2 regions of the Arthrobacter sp. K5 genome follow, and region 1 is predicted to be linked to the other one. Evidence: riboswitches for the same ligand, from Rfam matches in the RefSeq annotation. Region 1 holds a riboswitch; the other holds the start of a gene.

Region 1 (4,164 bases):
AGAAGAGGCCCAGCCACAGCCCGCCGTCGGAGGCGAAGTTCTTCTGCGGTGCGAAGTAGTAGACGTCCGTCTGGGCCACGTCGACGTCAAGGCCGCCGGCAGCCGAGGTAGCGTCCACCAGCACCAGTGCGCCCTCGTCGGCGCCATTCACCCGCTGGACGGGCGCGGCAACACCCGTTGAGGTCTCGTTCTGCGGCCAGGCGTAAACGTCAACGCCCGCCTCGGCCTTGGGGGCGGGGCAGGTGCCGGGCTCGGACTTGATGATGGAGGATTCCGCAAGGAACGGCGCCTTGTTGGTGGCCGCGGCGAACTTGGACCCGAATTCGCCGAACGACAGGTGCTGCGCCTTCTGTTCCACCAGGCCGAAGCTGGCGACATCCCAGAACGCGGTGGAACCGCCGACACCCAGGACCACTTCGTAGCCTTCGGGGGCACGGAAGAAAGTGCTGAGGCCTTCGCGGACGGAGCCAACGAGGTTCTTCACCGGGGCCTGGCGGTGGGACGTGCCAAGGAGCGTCGTGGCGGCTGCGGAGAGCGCCTCGATCTGCTCCGGCCTGACCTTGGAGGGACCGGCGCCGAACCGTCCGTCCTTGGGCAGGAGGTTTGCGGGAATAGTGATGCTGGTGTCGCTCACAGTGGCTCCAATTTTCGGCATGGAAATGCGGTTCGGCTGGGTCGGGGCGATGGCCGGCAGACAACCTTGACCGCCACGTCGACCCTCCTTATTCTGCCCGAAGCGCCGATACCGGAGGAACACGCCCCCGTCATAGTCCAGTCACTGAGACAGTGCCCGCCGCCCGCCCTGCGAATTATCCGGACTAATTCAAAATAGGCTAAGCTGGCACTGAACGTACGGGCAGACAGCCGGTGCTGCGCCGCCGTCGGATATACGACCGCCGCTGCAGCTTGCCGGATCCCGGTGCGGCGGGCCCGCGGTACGGTGGGACGGACACAAATACTGTGCTCGAGGAGCTGAGCTGAATGACGGATCTGATCGACACCACGGAGATGTACCTTCGCACCATTCTGGAGCTGGAGGAAGAGAACATCGTGGCGCTTCGGGCACGCATCGCCGAACGCCTCCGCCACTCGGGCCCCACCGTTTCCCAGACCATCGGCAGGATGGAGCGCGACGGCCTAGTCGTCGTCTCCAATGACCGCCACCTTGAACTGACCGAAGTGGGCCGGAAGCGCGCCACCGAGGTGATGCGCAAGCACCGGCTCGCCGAACGCCTCCTCGCCGACGTCATCGGCCTCGACTGGGCCTACGTGCATGACGAGGCCTGCCGGTGGGAGCACGTCATGAGCGAACGGGTGGAGCGCAGGATTTACGAATTGCTCGACCACCCCACAGAGTCGCCGTACGGCAACCCGATCCCCGGCCTTGCGGCGCTGGGCGGGCCGCCTGCCAGCCCCTTTACGGACGGGGTGGTGAGCCTGCTCGATGCCATGACCGGCTACGGCCCGGAATCCCAGGTCACCGTCATCCGTCTGGCAGAACCCATCCAGGTGGAGCCGGAGCTGCTGCTCCAGCTGGATGAAGGCGGGATCCGGCCCGGCGCTGCCGTCTCGCTGGAGCGTGTGGGGGAGTACATCTCTGTCCGCGTGCCCGGTTTCGAAGGTGCCCTTGAGCTGCCGCCGGAAGTGGCTGCGCACGTGTTCGTGCGAGTCGGCTAGCTTCTCAACAGCCCCTCGGGGCCCATGACGCATCTGTCTGACATCTGCAGGCAGGATGACCTACCACTTTTGCACAGTGAATATAACGGAATTATTACTGTGCCTTTTAATCGCCTATAGTTAAACGGCAACGCCGATACACAAGCGTTACCTGATCTGGAGCCGAACCCTGCCAGCAGATCAGCAGCACGAGTCACCCACTGGCAGGGGCGGGGGAACCACAACCGGCTGTTTCTAACAGCCTTGGGGTGAAGTCCGCAGCAGCAAGTCTCTTCCGCAGAAGGAATCCTCCTGGGATACCCCTGTGCCGGAATGGCTTGTTACGGCGGACCGGGTCCGAACTCTCTGACCCGAATCCGACAGCTAACTTCGCAGGCTATCCAGAGAGGAAACAGTACTTGTCCATGCAGAATGCCCGGGGCCGCCGCCGCGCGTCCGGTCCCGCTCCGGAGCCGCGCCTCGCGGAGGCCATTGCCGCGGACCGTCCCCGGGACGCCCAGCGTGAAGCGCGCCGTCGCCGCCGGGGTCCGTTCCGGCAGGTTACGGATTTCGCCTCGGCCAGCGGCGTTGGGCAAAAAGCCGGCGTAGCCCTTGCCGCCACGGGCCTGCTGCTGACTGTGACCGTCCCCGCCACCAGTCCTGTTCTTGCCGCCGGAGAGCAGCAGGGAGAGGCGTCCGCGTCCGTTGCCTCCCCGGCCCAGCCCAAAGTCTCGGCTGAAGCGGCGGCAAAGATCGACTTCAGCCGCACGTCCGTCTCCACCACCGGTGACCCGGACGGAAAGCTCAAGCAGCTCCTGAGCGCCCAGTCGGCCGGCAGCATCAGCCGTTCGGCGTCGGTGGGCACCTTGGGTGGCCCGCTGACCACGCTGGTCAAGTCCTCGCCGTTCGGTTACCGGGTCAGCCCGATCACCGGCGGCGCCGGCGAGTTCCACCGCGGCCAGGACTTTGCCGCCCAGTGCGGCACCGAGGTGCTGGCCGCAGCCAGCGGCACTGTGACATTCTCGGGGTGGCACCCGTACGGGGGAGGCAACCGCGTGGTGATCGACCACGGCAACGGCCTCGAGACCACGTATAACCACCTGTCGTCCTCCAGCGTCCAGGTTGGCCAGAAGGTCACCCGCGGCGAAGTAATCGCCCTCAGCGGGACCACAGGCGCCTCCACCGGCTGCCACCTCCACTTCGAGGTGATGATCAACGGGGACGTCGTTGATCCCACCGGCTGGCTCTGAGCCAAGCCGAGTGAGCACTCTCATTCCTGTGACACGCCGTGACCTGAATGTGACATTGGCTCCGAACTGCTGTACCGTCTAAACCGCGTCAACTTTTCCGAAGTTGACGCTCTTGAGTGGATTGCCTAACTCTGCCACCGCTCAAGGTCCGTTCGCATTACATCGTCTGGCAGGGGCGGGGGAACCAATTTTGGTCTTCGCAAGAAGGCCTTGGGGTTAAGTCGCAATGCTTCCCAGGAAGCGGAGCGGCCGGGTGACTCCCATCCGAATCCGACAGCTCACCTCGTAGGCATTGGGAGAGGCTACCTTCGTGTCTTCACGCCACAATGCCGCGCGCCACCGCGCGCACACGGTTCGTATGAACCCGTTGGACTCCGTGTCCAAAGCGGTTAGCGCCAATGCCGGCACAGTAGGTCGCCAGGCAGCTGTTATCGCAGCTGCTTCAGGACTCATCCTGAGTGTTGGCATGCCTGCCAACGCAGCCGACGCCAACATTGGTGTTTCCGCCTCCTCGGAGACCGGTTCCCAGGCATCGCAGCTTGCTGTGACCGCCGCACCCACCGCCACTGTCTCCTTCGAGCGCCCTGCCGTCACCACGGTGGCAGCCCCGGTCGCCGAAACCATCGCTCCCCAGTCGAACGATGAGAGCCAGACGGCCGACGCAAGCCAGGCCGGCAGCGAGATCGCAGGTGCGGCCCTGGCCGTCACCGCCAAGTCCACCGATGGTGCGGCCTCCGCCGCAGCTTCCGGGCTGGCTGCAATCGCGTACACCGGCATTGGCAGCCCCTACGTCTGGGGCGGTACCACGCCCAGCGGCTGGGACTGCTCCGGCTTTACCCAGTGGGTTTACGCTCAGGCAGGCATCAGCATTCCCCGCGTCAACGCGTGGAACGCCATGAAGCCCACTTCAACGCCTGCTCCCGGCGACCTGGTCATGCAGAACGGCGGCGCCCACGTGGGCATCTACGTCGGCAACGGCATGATGATCAGCGCGCTGAACCCCTCGCAGGGCACTCTCCTGCACGCGGTGTCCGCAACGGGCACGTCCGCTTTTTACACCCTTCGCTAAGAATCCGATTCGAGGCGGGCCGGCTTACCCCCAAGATGCCGGCGCGTCGATAACCCATGGCCTGCTACCGCGGTCCGTGGAACACGAAAGAGAGAAATTAATGACTACACGTGCGACCATTGCACGGCACCGCGCCGAGGTCACCAAGACCAACTCGCTGGCTGTCATTGCCAAGGCCGTCGGCGACAA
Region 2 (4,164 bases), 1.2 Mb from region 1:
AACGCGCCCGGTGCCGCATCAACGGACGGACCACCCGGCGACACGGACACCGCAAGTGACACGGACCACGAACTCGCCGACGAGCTGGCGAACGGGCCGGAAAAGGCGTCGGAAAACGAAGGGGTGGTCTGATGGACGGTATCAGCCTGCTGACCATCACCGTGCTTGCGGTGTTTGTCGGCTTCGAAGTGGTGTCGAAGGTGTCCAGCACGCTGCATACGCCGCTGATGTCCGGTGCGAATGCCATTCACGGGATCATCCTGGTGGGTGCCATCATCGTCGCCGGGCAGGCCACGCACCCCTGGGTGCTCGCGGTGGCGCTGCTGGCGGTGGTCCTCGCCACGGCGAACCTTGTGGGCGGTTTCGTGGTAACGGACCGCATGCTGGAGATGTTCCGCGGCCGCAAGGAAAAACCGGCGAAGCCCGCCCCCGGGGTTGGGGCTCCGGGCGTCGCCCAGCCTGAAACCAAGGAGAACACGGAGGCCACGCGGTGATCCTCCTCGACCCCAACGTCACCGCCCTGCTCTACCTCGCGGCCGCCGTCTTCTTCATCCTGGCGCTGAAGGGCCTCAACTCGCCGCGCACCGCCCGCCGCGGCAACCTCATCGGCGCCTTCGGTGCGCTGGTCGCCGTCGTTACTGTCTTTTTCTCGACCCGGCTGGACAACGTCCCCCTGATCCTCGGCGCCATTGCCGTCGGTTCCGGTGTGGCCGCCCCCGTGGCCAGGCGCGTCAAGATGACCCAGATGCCCCAGCTCGTCGCCCTCTTCAACGGGGTGGGCGGCGGCGCCGCCGCCCTCGTGGCGCTGCTGGAACTGCCGCATGCGGAGGACGCCTGGGTGCGCGTCGCCGTCGTTTTCACCCTGCTGGTAGGGGCGGTGTCCTTCGCCGGCTCAGCCGTGACGTTCGCAAAGCTGCAGGAGCTCATGACCACCCGCCCCGTGGTGTTCCCCGGCCTGCCGGTGCTCATGGGGGCGGTGCTGCTCGCCGCCGTCGGTGCCGCGGCCGCCGTCGTGACGGGTGGCTCGCTCGCCCTGGCGCTGCTGCTCCTCCTGCTGGGCCTGGTGGCAGGCGTGCTGCTGGTGCTGCCCGTGGGCGGCGCCGATGTGCCGATCGTCATCTCGCTGCTCAACGCGTTCACCGGCCTCGCCGTTGCCGCGTCCGGCCTGGTGCTGGGGAACGTGCTCCTCGTGGTGGCGGGCACGCTGGTGGGGGCATCGGGCACCATCCTCACCCGGGCGATGGCCGCGGCCATGGGCCGCAGCGTGGCCGGCATCCTGTTCGGCGCGTTCCGGGGAGGTTCGACGGCGGGATCCACCGTCGTGAGCGACCGCCCGGTCCGCTCATCCAGCCCGGAGGACGTGGCTGTACTGCTGGGCTACGCGCAGCGCGTGATCATCGTTCCCGGCTACGGGCTCGCCGTTGCGCAGGGACAGCACACCGCGGCAGAGCTGGCGCAGGCCCTGGAATCCCGGGGCATCCGCGTGGACTTCGCCATCCACCCCGTGGCGGGACGCATGCCCGGGCACATGAACGTGCTCCTTGCCGAGGCCAATGTGCCCTACGAATCGCTCAAGGAAATGGGCGAGATCAACTCCGAGTTCCGCACTGCCGACGTCGCGCTGGTGGTGGGCGCGAACGACGTCGTGAACCCCGCCGCGAAGACCACCGCAGGCTCGCCGATCTACGGGATGCCGATCCTTGAGGTGGCGGACGCGCGTCAGGTGGTGTTCCTCAAGCGCTCCATGCGGCCCGGGTTCGCCGGGATTGAGAACGACCTCATGTTCGAGCCGCAGACAACGCTGCTGTTCGGCGACGCGAAGGAGTCCCTGACGAAGGTGCTGGGCGCGGTAAAGGCCCTGTAGGGTGGGGCCTTCGGGGACCCTCTATCCCGGCTCCTGCAGTACCGCCTCCGCCTCCGTCCGTTACCGAAATGTGACTTTTGCTGCGTGAGTGCGATAGCCTCGGGCGGTGTCCTGGTTCCGCTCAGGGCATTCCCGGGCAGAATGCCGAGCCCTGCCGCTGACCGGGATCCGTTCGCTACGACCAACAGGCAGGGACGGGGGAACCACCTTTTTACCGGCCTTGCGAGTCGAGGCCTAGGGGTTAAGTCCAGACGCTCCGCCTAGCCGCGGGCAGGACCGGGTGACTCCCATCCGAACCCGACAGCTCACCCCGCAGGCATGGGAGAGGCAAACCACCATGTCACGTAAGTCCATGTCCGCGCGCCATCGCGCCACCCCCACGACGTCCATCGCCCTGCAGGGCCTGTCGTATTCCCTCAAGTCCAACGCCGCCACGGTTGCCAAGCCGGCGGCAGCAGCCGCCGTCGCTTCCGGTCTCCTCTTCGGCGCCGGGGCGCCCGCCCACGCAGGTTCCTACGCCCCTGAGACGCCGGACGCCGCTGCCCAGTCTGTCGCTGGCCAGGCGCTTGCTGCCCCCGCCGCGCCGGCAGTCCCGGCCCCGGCGGGCGGCGGATCTGCTGTTGCCGGAGCGTCTCACACCGTTGAGCCCGGCGACACCCTTGGCGCCATCGCAGCACGCCACGGCGTCAGCCTCGATGCTCTTCTGGCAGAGAACGGCCTGTCCCTGGCCTCGGTCATTTACCCAGGTGACCAGATCTTCATCCCCGGGCCGGGCGCAGCTGCAGCCCCCGCAGTACCTGCGGCTCCGGCAGCACCCGCGGTGCCTGAGGTTCCTGCCGCGCCGGCGGCCCCTGCGGCCCCGGCTGTCCCCGAGCCGACCGGCATGGGGATCTACAACGCCTCCGCGTCGATAACGCCGGCAGCAACCGCTCCGGCAGCCAGCGGCACCGGCGCAGCCATTGTGGCCTCCGCCCGGGCGCAGCTCGGTGCCACCCAGGACTGCACCGTCCTGGTGGAGCAGGCCCTGCGCTCCGTCGGCAAGTCCGTCGGCGACCTCGCGCCCGCACAGTTCCACCAGTACGGAACTCCGGTTTCGGCCCCGCAGCCCGGGGACCTGATCATCAGCGCGGGACACGTCGGCGTCTACATCGGCGGCGGGCAGGCCATCAGCAGCGGCATGAACGGTGTCAACGAAACCATCGTGCACCCGGCCTCCTGGCTCACCGGCTCCACTTACGTGCGGGTGAACGCTTAGCAGTCGGAAGGGTTTACACGGCAGCGGCGGGTGCATCGGCACCCGCCGCTGCTGCGTTTGGTGGCAGTTGAGCTTGCTTCACGCCCGCTTCGCGGCTCCCCGGCGGCCACGCAAGCTCCGCGGCCGTCCGCGGCTGACATAAAATGTCACTTCCACGCAACAATTGTTGACCTATGGATACCGAGACGGTTAACTGGCAACCTGACCGGATGTGAGGTGGGACACGTCACGGCTGAAACTTCGCAAGCAACGCCGAGAGTGAGTTCCCGTGGACCTAATCACCACCGCCGAGGTTGAGGCAGCAGCGACGAGGCTGATGACCGCCTTCGCGGCCACCAACACAGACGACTACTTCGACTGTTTCGCGCCTGACGCGACCTTCGTCTTCCATTCCGAACCGGACCGCCTCACCTCGCGCGGGGAATACCGCGCCCTGTGGCAGAACTGGCTCCAGGATGGTTGGCAGGTCGCAGGGTGCACCAGCTCTAATCCGCGTATCCAGATCGCCGGCCCAACCGCCGTTTTCAGCCACGATGTCGAAACCGTCATCGACGTCGCCGGCACCAAAGAGACCCTTCACGAGAGGGAGACCATCATTTTCACCAGGACGGAGTCTGGCAGCGTGCTCGCCCTTCACGAGCATCTCTCTCCGGCGCCGGCTAGCCCAAAGGCAATCTCATGACAAACGAACTCAAAGCCCCTGCCGTGACCGAGGTCGAAAAGCATGGCATCGAGCCGATTCCCGCCGCCGACCGGACCGCAAAACCGCTGGATCTGTTCCGTCTCGTGTTCGGCGGCGCGAACACCTTCGCCACGGTAGTCCTGGGGTCGTTTCCCATCCTCTTTGGGCTGTCCTTCAAGGACGCGCTGTTGGCCACGGTCCTGGGCGTGGTGGTTGGTGGCCTGATACTTTGCCCAATGGCCGTTTTCGGCCCGACCAACGGAATGAACAATGCCGTTTCGTCGTCCGGGCACCTGGGCGTGCACGGCCGTGTGGTGGGATCCTTCCTGTCACTCCTGACAGCCTTCGCCTTCTTCTCCATCT

Evidence for each region. Region 1 has a riboswitch for cyclic di-AMP ahead of ABRP34_RS18720 (M23 family metallopeptidase). Riboswitches for the same ligand answer to the same signal wherever they lie in the genome.
Region 2: it holds a riboswitch for cyclic di-AMP, as region 1 does, so the genes downstream of both, ABRP34_RS13255 (LysM peptidoglycan-binding domain-containing protein) here and ABRP34_RS18720 (M23 family metallopeptidase) in region 1, are expected to answer to the same signal.

Annotation. Positions count from the first base shown of each region.
Region 1 is NZ_CP159279.1:4,101,916-4,106,079, forward strand. Features, by position in the region: gene serC (phosphoserine transaminase) at 1-634, opposite strand, end outside; gene ABRP34_RS18715 (metal-dependent transcriptional regulator) at 982-1,677, shown strand; cyclic di-AMP (ydaO/yuaA leader) riboswitch at 1,828-2,070, shown strand; gene ABRP34_RS18720 (M23 family metallopeptidase) at 2,082-2,906, shown strand; cyclic di-AMP (ydaO/yuaA leader) riboswitch at 3,019-3,212, shown strand; gene ABRP34_RS18725 (C40 family peptidase) at 3,373-3,975, shown strand; gene ABRP34_RS18730 (NlpC/P60 family protein) at 4,076-4,164, shown strand, end outside.
Region 2 is NZ_CP159279.1:2,940,542-2,944,705, reverse strand. Features, by position in the region: gene ABRP34_RS13270 (Re/Si-specific NAD(P)(+) transhydrogenase subunit alpha) at 1-132, shown strand, start outside; gene ABRP34_RS13265 (NAD(P) transhydrogenase subunit alpha) at 132-494, shown strand; gene ABRP34_RS13260 (NAD(P)(+) transhydrogenase (Re/Si-specific) subunit beta) at 491-1,864, shown strand; cyclic di-AMP (ydaO/yuaA leader) riboswitch at 2,028-2,196, shown strand; gene ABRP34_RS13255 (LysM peptidoglycan-binding domain-containing protein) at 2,202-3,119, shown strand; gene ABRP34_RS13250 (nuclear transport factor 2 family protein) at 3,388-3,801, shown strand; gene ABRP34_RS13245 (cytosine permease) at 3,798-4,164, shown strand, end outside.